One region of the Alteromonas sp. 5NW40-0090 genome, then DNA from elsewhere that is predicted to be linked to it. Evidence: predicted binding sites of a transcription regulator. Region 1 holds the regulator's gene; each other region holds the start of a gene.

What was found. Region 1 encodes sigma-54, which starts transcription at its own class of promoters, with help from an activator protein. Its sites were predicted from a motif close to GTTGGCACGNNNNTNGNNT; they were not measured.
Region 2: xdp1 (exosortase-dependent surface protein XDP1) is a predicted target of sigma-54. The motif match lies at 2,793-2,811, and genes of this name have one in related genera.
Region 3: AC27KT_RS14920 (DUF2884 family protein) is a predicted target of sigma-54. The motif match lies at 1,568-1,586, and genes of this name have one in related genera.

Annotation. Positions count from the first base shown of each region.
Region 1 is NZ_BAAJLT010000008.1:238,529-242,741, reverse strand. Features, by position in the region: gene lptB (LPS export ABC transporter ATP-binding protein) at 1-709, shown strand, start outside; gene AC27KT_RS12005 (RNA polymerase factor sigma-54) at 783-2,264, shown strand; gene hpf (ribosome hibernation promoting factor) at 2,295-2,582, shown strand; gene ptsN (PTS IIA-like nitrogen regulatory protein PtsN) at 2,596-3,039, shown strand; gene rapZ (RNase adapter RapZ) at 3,124-3,969, shown strand; gene AC27KT_RS11985 (HPr family phosphocarrier protein) at 3,969-4,213, shown strand, end outside.
Region 2 is NZ_BAAJLT010000004.1:333,581-337,793, forward strand. Features, by position in the region: gene prsT (XrtA/PEP-CTERM system TPR-repeat protein PrsT) at 1-1,727, opposite strand, end outside; gene xdp1 (exosortase-dependent surface protein XDP1) at 1,833-2,744, opposite strand; gene xdp1 (exosortase-dependent surface protein XDP1) at 2,927-3,865, opposite strand.
Region 3 is NZ_BAAJLT010000011.1:177,373-181,585, reverse strand. Features, by position in the region: gene AC27KT_RS14930 (mechanosensitive ion channel family protein) at 1-1,089, shown strand, start outside; gene AC27KT_RS14925 (hypothetical protein) at 1,166-1,357, opposite strand; gene AC27KT_RS14920 (DUF2884 family protein) at 1,704-2,534, shown strand; gene AC27KT_RS14915 (NAD-dependent epimerase/dehydratase family protein) at 2,758-3,570, shown strand; gene AC27KT_RS14910 (sodium-dependent transporter) at 3,761-4,213, opposite strand, start outside.

The DNA of each region.
Region 1 (4,213 bases):
TAAAAACCTTGCTAAAGCCTACAAGTCACGACAGGTTGTTCGCGATGTGAGTCTTTCTGTCTCAACGGGTCAAATAGTCGGCCTTCTTGGGCCTAATGGCGCTGGTAAGACCACTACATTTTATATGATTGTCGGCTTGGTAAACCTAGATAAAGGTAAGATTGAGATTGACGACAACGAACTCACTCATCAACCAATGCACGAGCGCGCACGCCGCGGCATAGGCTACCTTCCACAGGAAGCATCAATTTTTAGAAAGCTTACGGTACATGAAAATATCATGGCTATTTTACAAACCCGTAAAGATTTAAATTCACAGCAGCAAGAAGAAGAAGCCGACGCCCTACTTGATGAATTTAATATCAACCATATACGTAATAGTACGGGGATGAGTTTGTCAGGTGGCGAGCGCCGTCGTGTTGAAATAGCACGCGCTTTGGCCGCAAAACCACAATTTATTTTGTTAGATGAACCATTTGCTGGTGTTGATCCAATATCAGTTAATGATATAAAGAAGATAATACAACATCTTCGGGATAGGGGCATTGGTATCCTTATCACGGACCATAACGTACGCGAAACATTGGATGTTTGCGAGAAAGCGTACATTGTGAGTCATGGCGAGCTTATTGCGCAAGGAACGGCGGAACAGGTTTTAAGTAATCAAAAAGTAAGGGATGTATACCTAGGCGAACAATTCAGGCTATAGTTTGTGTAACCGAATTGTCATTTTTCAGTTTAGCTCTGGTATATTCAATTTAGAGCATTTAAATAAGACGTAGATGAAACCATCTTTACAGCTAAAATTTAGCCAACAACTTACAATGACACCTCAGCTTCAGCAGGCCATTAAACTGCTGCAGCTTTCTACGCTTGATCTCCAGCAAGAGATACAAGAAGCACTCGATTCAAACCCACTATTGGAAGTGGAAGAAGGCAATGACGAGGCACAGCTAGAGAAGAACAACATCGATAATGATGATAGTGCATCTGAAGCAACGGCTTCTGCTTCAAGTGATACATTGGAAGCGGGCGATGCGCTAGAGAAAAACGATCTTCCAGACGAGCTGCCAATCGACAGCACATGGGATGAGTATTACTCCGCGTCTTCTGCGCCTGCACCTGGCCCATCTAATGATGATGAACAAATCTTCCAAGGTGAGACCACTGAAGACATCCAAGAGCACTTGCTTTGGCAAATGCGCCTCACTCACTTTTCAGACACTGACCGCGCAATTGCTACTGCTATCATCGACTCTATCGACGAATCCGGTTATCTAACGGTTACCCTTGAGGATATTTTAGAAGCGGTAAATGACGACGATTTAGAAGAGCCGATAGAGATGGACGAAATAGAATGTGTGCTTAAGCGCATTCAGATGTTCGACCCTATTGGCTCTGGCTCACGCTCTCCACAAGAATGTCTTATGGTGCAGTTGCGTCAGTTTTCAGAAGACACGCCGTGGCTTGTAGAAGCGAAACAACTTATCGAAGAATATTCAGACTTACTCAGCAGCAAAGACTATCGCACCCTGATGCGAAAAAGTCGCTTGAAAGAAGACCAGCTGCGCGAGGCAATGCGTTTGCTTCAAACCTTGAATCCTCGCCCAGGTAGTGCTTTAGTTACTAAAGAGCCTGAGTACGTTATTCCTGATGTCTCTGTAACCAAGAAGAATGGCCGTTGGGTGGTTGAGCTGAACCCTGACAGTTTGCCTAAATTAAGCGTAAACCAGCAATACGCTGCCATGAGTCGCCGTGCCAAAAACAGTAGTGACTCGCAATTCATCCGCTCACACATGCAAGAAGCCAAGTGGTTCATAAAGAGCCTTGAGTCTCGTAACGATACCTTAATGAAGGTAGCCAACTGCATTGTGCAACAGCAAATGGGCTTTTTTGAGCACGGCCCGGAAATGATGAAACCAATGGTGCTAAATGATGTCGCAGAAATGGTAGATATGCACGAATCGACTATTTCACGTGTGACAACGCAAAAGTATATGCATACGCCGCGTGGTATTTTCGAATTGAAGTATTTCTTCTCAAGCCACGTTGCAACCGAGTCCGGTGGTGAGTGTTCATCCACAGCGATTCGTGCATTGATCAAGAAGTTAGTGGCCGCAGAAAATCCTAGTAAGCCGCTAAGTGATAGCAAGATTGCTTCATTGTTAGCCGAGCAAGGCATAAAAGTCGCTCGGCGAACAATAGCAAAATACCGGGAATCGTTATCGATCCCGCCGTCGAACCAACGCAAAAGCCTTATTTAAACGGGCTTAATAATATAAGGAAGACGAAATATGCAAATCAACCTTACTGGTCATCATGTCGAAATCACCGACTCTTTGCGTAATTATGTCGATACGAAGTTCAGCAAACTTGAACGTCACTTTGATCACATTTCTAATGTGCATGTCATCCTGAACGTTGAAAAATTAAATCAAAAAGCCGAAGCGACCGTTCATTTAAGTGGCGCTGAAGTATTCGCATCCTCAGAAAACACCGACATGTATGCGGCGATTGACAGCATGGTTGATAAACTCGACCGGCAGGTAATCAAGCATAAGGAAAAACTGAAAAAACATTAGTAGTTAATTGAGCATGGATATACAAGCCATCGTAAGTCTGGACCGCACCGAGTGTGCGGTTCAGTGTAATAGTAAAAAGCGAATTCTTGAGATCATCGCTGATATCGCTGCCAAGCAAAACGATAACATTGACCAGGCAACGGTACTTAATAGCTTAATGGCTCGAGAACGGATGGGTAGTACAGGCATTGGTAATGGTATCGCCCTGCCCCACGGACGCCTGCCGGGCCTTGAGAAAGTGATTGCCATTGTTGTAACCAGCACGCCAGCAATCGACTTTGACGCCCTTGACGAGAAACCCGTAGACATCTTTTTTGCGCTACTTGTTCCAGAGGAACAAACCGAAGGACACCTTCAAACGCTGGCCACCGTGGCGGGTAAACTAAGCGACAAAGAAACGATTAAAGCGATACGTCGTGCAACGACAAGCGACGATATTCTAACTGCATTAAGTTAAACATTAAGCGCCTATTAACCGTTTAGTAGGCGCCTCATTAATCAACGCGTATGTGATAAAACCAGAGTATTAGGGAGAAAGTAGGTGAAGCTGATAATAATCAGTGGTCGTTCGGGATCTGGTAAGTCTGTCGCACTTCGCGCATTGGAAGACTTAGGTTATTACTGTGTTGATAATATCCCGGTAAACTTACTTCCGACCCTAACCCATACTGTTGTTGATGAGTATGATCAGGTAGCGGTAAGTATCGATGTGAGAAACTTACCTAAAAATCCTGACGATTTGGTAGAAATTCTAGACTACCTGCCCTCTTCGTGGTCGATGACTATTGTCTACATCGACGCGAGCGATGATGTACTGGTTAAGCGTTTTAGCGAAACACGTCGTCTTCACCCTCTCGCCAAGCTTAATAAATCGCTTTCAGAAGCCATTAAAGCCGAGTCTGCACTACTTGCGCCTATTGCAGAACGCGCAGATTTATATTTAGACACAGATAAGCTTACCATTCACCAACTGGCAGAGTTAATTCGAGAGCGTATCTTGGGTAAGAAAAGCTCACGCCTTGTGCTTGTGTTTGAGTCGTTTGGCTTTAAGCACGGTATTCCAAAAGATGCGGATTACGTTTTTGATGCCCGCTTTTTACCCAATCCCCATTGGGAGCCCGATCTTAAACATCTGACCGGATTAGACGCACCAGTGGAAGTATTTTTGGGATCGCAGCCTGTAGTGACCAAGTTCATTTGGCAAATTCAGAATTTAATAACGACATGGTTGCCTCATTTAGAGCGCAATAACAGAAGCTATGTAACAGTAGCGATTGGCTGCACTGGCGGCCAACACCGCTCTGTCTATATTGCACAGACCTTGTCGAAAACCTTCAGTGAAATACACCCTGATGTTCAAATTCGCCATAGAGAGCTGAATCAGTAATGACTATTCAAAAAACGCTAACTATCGTCAATAAGTTAGGGTTGCATGCAAGAGCGGCGACCCAACTGGTTAAACTGGCTAATCAATTCGACGCTAAAATCATCTTAAAAAAAGGCGATAAAGAAGCAGACGCAAGCAGTGTATTAGGATTAATGATGCTTGAAAGCCATCAAGGTGAACAGGTAGACGTGATTGTGGACGGTAGTGATGCTGTTGATGCACTTGCAGCCATTGAAGAGCTGAT
Region 2 (4,213 bases), on a different contig from region 1:
AAATCGAGATAGATTTGCTTTGCTTCATCTACCTTGCCTGCTTTGGTCAGGTTAAACGCTTTTAGCATCAGCGTTTCATTATGCTGCGGTGACAAAGTAAGAAGTTCTTCAATCAGTTGATTAGAAGTTTCTACGTTGCCTAAGCGACTCTCTGTAGCCGCCAAATTAAATTTTGCGGGAAAAAGGGTAGGGTTCTGTGCCAGCGCTTTTTCAATATTGGTTTTGGCTTCTTCTAGCTGACCTTGTCTAATCAAGATGCCAGCTTTAAGGTTATATACTTCAGCTTCTTCAGGATAAAGTTCACTAAGCAGGTTTGCACCTTTTAATGCATTGTCAAACTTCTGCGCTTGTAAATTCATTAGTGAATAAGTGAATAGAAAACCTGCGTTATCTTTGTAGGTGGGCAAATTCTTTTCAAGAATTGATAGCGCCTCGTCCTGTTTTCCCCTCGCTGCCATCAGTTTAATTTTAAAAAGCTGGAGCTTATTTTCATTTGGGTACTTATATTCAAGGTTCTGCAGCAGTCGTTCAGCTTTAAACGCTTTGTTTTGGCGAATAAATAAATCACCTAATAGCAATGCTGAGTCAGGGTCTTCCATTAACGCATCCTGATGGCGTTCAAGCAGGGCAAGCGCTTGTTTGTCTTGCTGTGTTGCCATATAGACTTGGCTTAGCATTAATACTGCCTGCAGGTCATCAGGCTCCTGCTGCAAGTAAGCATTAAAGTCCTTTGCGGCTGTTTCCATGTTGTTGTTAAAGAAGTTCGTTAAACCACTGATATACAGTAACATGGGTTGAGAGGTTATCAGCTCAGGGTCGAGCTGCGCCATGAAGTCGTTAAGTTCTTTTAGCTTTGCATTATCAATAGATTGCTGGTTGTCTCTACTTTGTAGCCAGCTATTGAGTAATATGGCTAACGGATCGTTAGGTGTATCCTCAATAATTTCATCAACGAATAGCTTTGCGGTATCGTAGTCTTTCGCCTCTAGATACAAATCCACTAGATTACGCAGGGCAATAGGGTCGTCTCGGTTAAACGTTAGGGCTTTTTGTAAATGTGCAGTTGCTGCGTCTGTATTACCCTGTCGGTAAGCAAGCTGGCCCTTTAATCGCCATGTGATTGCGTTTTCTGGTTCTAACGACATGGCTTTATTGATAAGAGAATTCGCTTTAGTTAAGTCTTCATTTTGAAGGGCAATAGAGGCTAAGCCGTTTATAGCTGGCACGAAGTTAGGTGTGCGTGAGACTATAGTGTTGTAGTCGCGTAAGGCACACTGCTCGTCTTCCAATCTAATACATGCTGTTGCACGAATCATTAACCACTCGCGCTCTGCCTCTCCTGACAGTTTGTTTAAATCGGCAAAATCGACAATCTCTTTATATCTGTTTAAGAACAGCCAAGTGTTGCCAAGCGGTTCTGCCAGAAGGTTAATATCGGCACCCATCTCTAGCGCTTCTACAAACTCCATTTCGGCCGCGGTTAAGTAGCCGTTTATAAGCAGTATTTCGCCCATAAGAATTTTTGCAGCTAGATTTTCAGGGTCTTTTTGTAAGCTATTTTTAAGGTGAATATAGGCTTCTTCATACTCGTTTTGGTTAAACGCGGTGAGCGCTTTTTCGTAATCTTCTGATGTAGTAGCAAAACTGTTGAAAGTGATTAACGATGAGGCAACTGCTGAGATAATAGTGCGATGTACAATTCGCTTTTTATTATTAAAAAAATCCATATAAACCTTCGAAACTTAGCCTAGCCACTGGCTTAAAAATAGCATAAAAAAAGGTGACCTAAGCCACCTTCTAAAGATACGTGTTTTCTAAGCGTTTTTAAACCATTAAACGCGACGCTTACGTCTATATAGAACAAGACCCAAACCTAAACTCATTAGTGCTAGGGCACCTGGTTCGCTGACTTCTGTTGGTGGTTTAGTAGGAGTATCAGGAGTGTTGTCTATCGAAAATCCAAGGGCAGACAACTTGAATCCAAAGTCGCTCTCCTGAGAAGCTCCGCTGTCAAATATAGTGTTGTAGGCACCTACTAACCAGTATTTGGCGGCGCTCAAGCCGGTAAACTCAGACTGATAATAGTTGTTCACTTTACTTCCAACAGAGAAATGACCCGTCTCTATGCCGCTAGTAGAGGCAATGTCATTCCATGTGAAGTTTTCGGTACCTTTAAATTTATCAATATCGCCAAGGCCTATTACAGATACTTCGTTTTGTGATTGTCCACTGTAACGATATATCGAGGAAAATGAACCAGAGGTAAGGGTAACTTCTTCGCTGAAAGACAACAAAACCATATCGAAGTCTTGTTTTCCTCTATCGCCTGTTCTTCTATTGTCTATTGTATGAGCATCTCCGTAATAGCTCGAAGTTGTGTAGTCGCTCTGTTCGGTCGAGTCTTTGTTTATAAGTCCATAACCTGTCGTGTTATTGCTGTTTATCCAGCCATCAAGCACGCCTTGTTTTTTGACAAGGTCGTCGTTTTCGTCAAGATAATAACGACTGGTGTAGGTATCAGAGTGGCTTTTATAATAACCCGTATCAGACCACGCAGTAAGCCCAACATAAACTGTTTTACCATCAATAGTCGTAACCGCGGTTCCATTTTGAGAATCACCAAGAAGTGAATATGAAATACCGCTATTTACTAACGAGTAAGTGCCTTCATCTAAACTGCTGTCACTACCTAATACATTCCCGGAAAATAAAAGAAAAACTGTCGCTAATCCTAAATACTTCATATAAATAAATACCGACTCTAAATTTGCTTTACAATACTACTGAAGGTTAAGCGAACTTTGTGCCATGTTTGTATGATTATGATTTGTATTGGTTTTTTTGGGATTTTGATGCGTGTGAGTTAGTGATAGTAAAAAAAACTGACAGGTTGTACCACCTGTCAGTGATCTAAAGTCTAATTTTATTAAATAAGTTTTTTGCGACGCCACATGACGAAGAGTGAGCAGGCCATGAGTAGACCGATAGTTCCAGGTTCAGACACTTCGGTAGTATCTGTTGTACCCGCTGTTTCTGAAATAGAGAAACCGATATTGGCAAGTTTAAACGCGTCGTTGCCTATTCTTCCGTCTGTTTCACCAAATACAGTGTTGTACGCACCCACCAACCAATATTGGGCCGACTCAGTGAACGTAAAGTCTGCGCGGTGATCTAAATATTCACAGCTTTCGATGTCAAACGATGCTGAGGTTAGTGCATCTGCAACAATATCACTCCACGTGTTAACGCCAGAGGTTAGTTTAGCCGTATTGCCAAGCGCTGCTACAGACACCTGACTATCGCTGCTGCTGTGTAGCCAAGAAAAGCTAGCGCCGGTAAGCGTTACCGCAGAATCAAAAGACAGCAAAACAAAATCGTAATCTCGTTCTACGTTTGTAAACCTATAATATTCAGAGTTGTCGCTACCACTAGAGAAGTAATTTAAGTTATCAATGGCGTGGTCGGAATAACCTTTATAATTCGCTTCATCATTATTCGTTACACCATAAGCCCATTTATCAGAGATTTTCTCTAGCTTCGCGCCGACTACGGTTTCTCCAGTAATTCCCTGCGTATCAGAAAAGGCAGACATGTTTATATTTAGCCCGTCTATTTGAACGATTGAATCACTTGTCGGGGTGTTCTGGGTTACTTTATTATCTACTAAGTCATAATTGTATTCACCTAACGGTGAATTGCATACTTTGCTTTGTTCTGATGTTTGACTTGACGAACCGCAATGTGAATAACTCTGCTTGGTATAATAGTAGGTGGCATATGCTGAATTAGCACTTAACGTGGATAGCAAAGCCGTGGAGACTAGTAATACAGACTTCAAAGAAAAGTGTTTTGGAAGTAATAGCATAATTGCTTTCCTATAAAAGAAGCGCTTTTCGCTTCTAGTACATACTAAGATAGCGTTGCACCTTTCTATTGGCGCACACTTAGTAAGTACCTAATTTCAACATGGAGTTGTATGATATATGAACGGTGACCTATTTAAGGTATGTTGCCGTATACCTAGTTATTAGACTCAGTTGAAGGGATACGTTAGGCAACTGAAGCGTCTGGGGGCTGCTGCTAGTAATGTCGGCGATAGAATAGCGAGTATTCTTTGCTTTATCGAAGCAGGGTAAAAATATGCAGGCTAAGACACTGTATTTTTACTTTGCTATGCGTTCCTAGATATCTATGAAATAATTAACGCAATTGT
Region 3 (4,213 bases), on a different contig from region 1:
ATTTACATTGCCACCCCGGTACTTATTGATAACGAAGCTGTGATGCACGGAATGGTGATTAAAAGTGCTCAACTGTACATGCTGTATAGCGGGTTGTTGGCCCTGTACGCCATGCTGAGCACGGTAGAAGACGTATACAATGCATCTGCGCTTTCACGGCGCGCACCAATAACAGGCTTCATTCAGGTTACTAAGTTAGCGTTTGCTATTATCACCATACTGTTAAGTATTTCATTGATTGTAGATAGAAGCCCGTTGCTTATTGTGTCTGGCTTAACCGCCATTGCCGCTGTTTTACTATTGATATTCAGAGACACCATCCTAGGCTTTGTTGCCGGCATTCAAATAGCGGCTAACCGCATGTTTAATACGGGTGACTGGATTGCCATGCCTAAGTATGAAGTAGATGGTGAAATACTCGAAATAGGCCTTACCAACGTCAAAGTACAAAACTGGGATAAAACTATTTCGACGCTGCCGACTTACAGCCTTACTACAGAAGCAGTTAAGAACTGGCGCGGTATGCAAGAGTCTGGTGGACGCAGAATTAAACGCGCCATCTATATTGATGTGCACTCTATCAAGCTTTGTGACAACGATATGCTAGAGCGCTTTTCGAAAATTCGCTACATCAACGAATATATCGATAAGAAGAAAAATGAGCTTCGCGCTTATCACCGAGATTACTCCATTGATGAGTCGGATCTGCTAAACAGTCGCCGCCTTACCAACATCGGCACTTTTAGAGCTTACTTAGAGGCTTACTTGCGCAAGCACCCGGATATAAACCAAGAACTGACCCTAATGGTTAGGCAGCTACCGCCTAACGAGCTTGGTTTACCTTTAGAAATTTACTGCTTCAGTGCACAAAAAGAATGGGTGAGATACGAAAAAGTGCAGGCGGATATCTTCGACCACGTTATGGCTATGCTGGATTTGTTCGACTTACGCGCATATCAACGTGATGGACATTTGTCGCTGCTTGCCCATCGCGAACAAAGCGCTTATAGAAACAGTACCGAAAGTCATAGTACGCAAAACGATGCTCAGGAGAAGTGCGAGTCTAATCCAAAAAGTAACGACGAATAAAAAAGACTCAACATTAAGGCTTAATTTAGGCGAAAAAAAACCGGCTGAGATAGCCGGTTTTTTTAATGCTTATCGCTTAAGCCAATGCGTAGGCCATCAGTAAGCAAAGTACTAAACCAGTAACGCCAAAAAAACCGTACTCGATTTTTTCCTGCATACCTTCAGCACCTGCTTTAGCAGTCATAAAGCCCATAACGATGCTGCTTAGCCCTAGCGTAAAGGCAATTAGCGCAACACCAAACATAATTGCATTAATCCAATCAGCCATTGTGATAACCCCTTAAAAATATTGGCGGTATTATGCACCAATAAATAAGATTTAACCATGCTTGGATTGGCTTAAATGTTCCGCTATTGGTATTAATTGATCTTAGTCAAAACTACTAATTAGTTGGCAATTTCACTAAATAGTGCATCCAGCAGAGCATGAAGAAATCATTAAATCTCACTAAGTTTATGAAAAATATAAACTTTAAATATTGGCAAGGCCATTGCTCTACCTAAGGTATAACAGCGAGTATCGCTAGCGTCTATCCGATAGTGACACTACAACGCTTTGCAGTTTGCTTCGCGCACTTTCGTTAACGCGTCACACGTAAATTAAGGAATGAACAATGTCTAAGAAACTATTACTTTCAGTTGCCCTTACCAGTGCTTTAATAAGCGGCCACGCATTTGCGCATAACAGCAGCTTTCAAAACAACAGTTGTGACATGGAGCTTGATGGTCATATTCAATACTATCAAGGTGATCTAACGGTACAGATGGACAATGGCTCAGTGATGACGATTGACTCCCATCACAATATGACCATCAACGGCGAATCAGTATCGCTTGACAGCGAACAACAGCGCTGGGTAAGTGAATATTACAACAACATTGATATGGCTATTCCTATGACGTTGAATATCGCTAGTGAAGGCCTACAAATTGCCAATGTGGCAGTAACTGAAGTGTTTACTGAACTGCTGGGCGGCGATCAAATGGGTGATGATTTTCGTGAACTGTTCGACTCACTTGAAACCAAACTAAACGCCTCATTCTATGATGACGCAGGCAATATTCGCGTAGACTCAACTAAATTCGATGAGCCAGGTTGGTTTGACGAAAGCTGGGAGCAAGAATTTGAGGCGCAAATTGAGTCTTTAATCAGTGAGTCTATGGGTAGAATTCTTATTGCCGTAGGAACACAAATGTTGTGGGAAGGCGGTGATATGTCTGAGTTTGAGCAAAAGATGGAGCGCTGGGGTGAAGACTTAGAATATCGCTTAGAAAGCCAAGCTGCCGCGCTGGAAGAAAAAGGCGATGCATTGTGTAAGGTACTAAAAAAAGCGGATTATGCCGAAGGTAAAATGCAGGCATCCATATCAGGGTTAGATGATTTGAACCTGCTAGATATTGATCAAGACAACCACCATGACCACAACGACGAAATGAAGATGTAGTTGAACAATGTAGCGAACTCAACTCGCGAAACCAAACCACTTACTTTGAAAACCGACTGAAAAACCAGTCGGTTTTGTGTTTTTATACTAGCCGCTAACCAACTTTTTTGTTATCTCGACTCATTCAAGTTTCCGATTTTACAGTCAATGTAAGGTGCAGAGTTAACGACAACTGCCCCCCAATTAATGTACTCTTGAATCCAAAATAGGGGGGATTTAATCGATGACTCAAAATGTAGTAATTAGTGGCTACGGATGGTTAGCCGGCTATGTAGGCAAGGCGCTTATAGATAAAGTAAATATTGTTGGTACAACACGCAGCGAACAGAAACGCCTCGCGTTAAAAGCGCAGGGTATTACTGCTATTGAATATACTCTGGGCGAAGATACATCAACACTATGTAACCACCTGCCAAACGCGACCTTATTGCTAAATATCCCCCCTGGTAGGAAAAACACAGATCTCGCGTCATTTACTGATAACATGCTGCAGTTGATAGACGCAGCCATCAGCGAAAACGTAGCGCATATCGTGTTTATCAGTACCACGTCGGTTTACGGCGATGCCACGAACAAAGTAGTGTCCGAAGACAGCACTACACAACCGCAAACAGCCTCGGCCAAAGCCCACGTGACTATTGAAGACTATTTATTATCTAAACGAAGTCAGGTTGATATCAGTGTTGTTCGTCTAGCCGGTTTAGTAGGCCCAGACCGTCACCCCGCCCGTTCGTTAAGTGGAAGACAGTTGGATGCAGGAAATAAACGAATAAACCTTGTACATGTGTACGACATTGTATCTGCGTTGACGACCATCATTTGTGACAATCCGCTTAACGATGTTATACACCTTTGTAGCTTGTCTCACCCTAAACGCGGCATTTACTATGTGGATGCCGCGCAAGCGATGAACATTGATGCCCCACACTTTTCTGATACTGACGCAGAACCTGCTGGCAAGGTGATTGACGCTACGAAAAGCTGGGCAAGGCTAAATGTGACGCCAATGTACGGTGACCCGTACAGCATGTTTTAAGCTTGATAAAGAAGCATTTTCCAGAACCTGCAGATTTAATAACCGGTTGAGACTTTAGAACAGTGGGTAGGAAGAAAATTTCTTGATATAAACAAAACGGCAAGCTTCACGCTTGCCGTTTTTTATTGAGCTTGTTGCGATATCGCTGTTGGCTCGCTCTACAATTTTTACAAGGGGTGAGGAAACCTGACTAACCGAAAAGGCTCAGCCCGAAGTATTTTACCGCCACCGTGTTTACAAAAATCACGAGTAGAATAAGTGGAATAAAGGTTTTCAACGATACATCCACGTACTTTTCAAACCAGCTACCTTTGTAACCACTGCTGCCCTCTTCCAAAGATGCATTGAAGTTTGCACTCTTCCAACGATAAATAACGAACAGGCAAATTAGCAAGCCGTTTAACGGCAAAATCGTGTCGTAGAACACATCGTAAATGACATCAAACAGAGATTTATCTGCGCCGGCGTAGTGCATAAACGACGTAAGCACATCAACTTTACCAAACGACAACGCACTTAGGATGGCTAGCAAAATCATAATGCTACCTAATGACCCAAGCGCCCATTTGCGACTTACGCCTTTTTCATCCATAAGCGCCGCAACCGGTACTTCAAAAATAGACACCAACGAGGTTATTGCCGC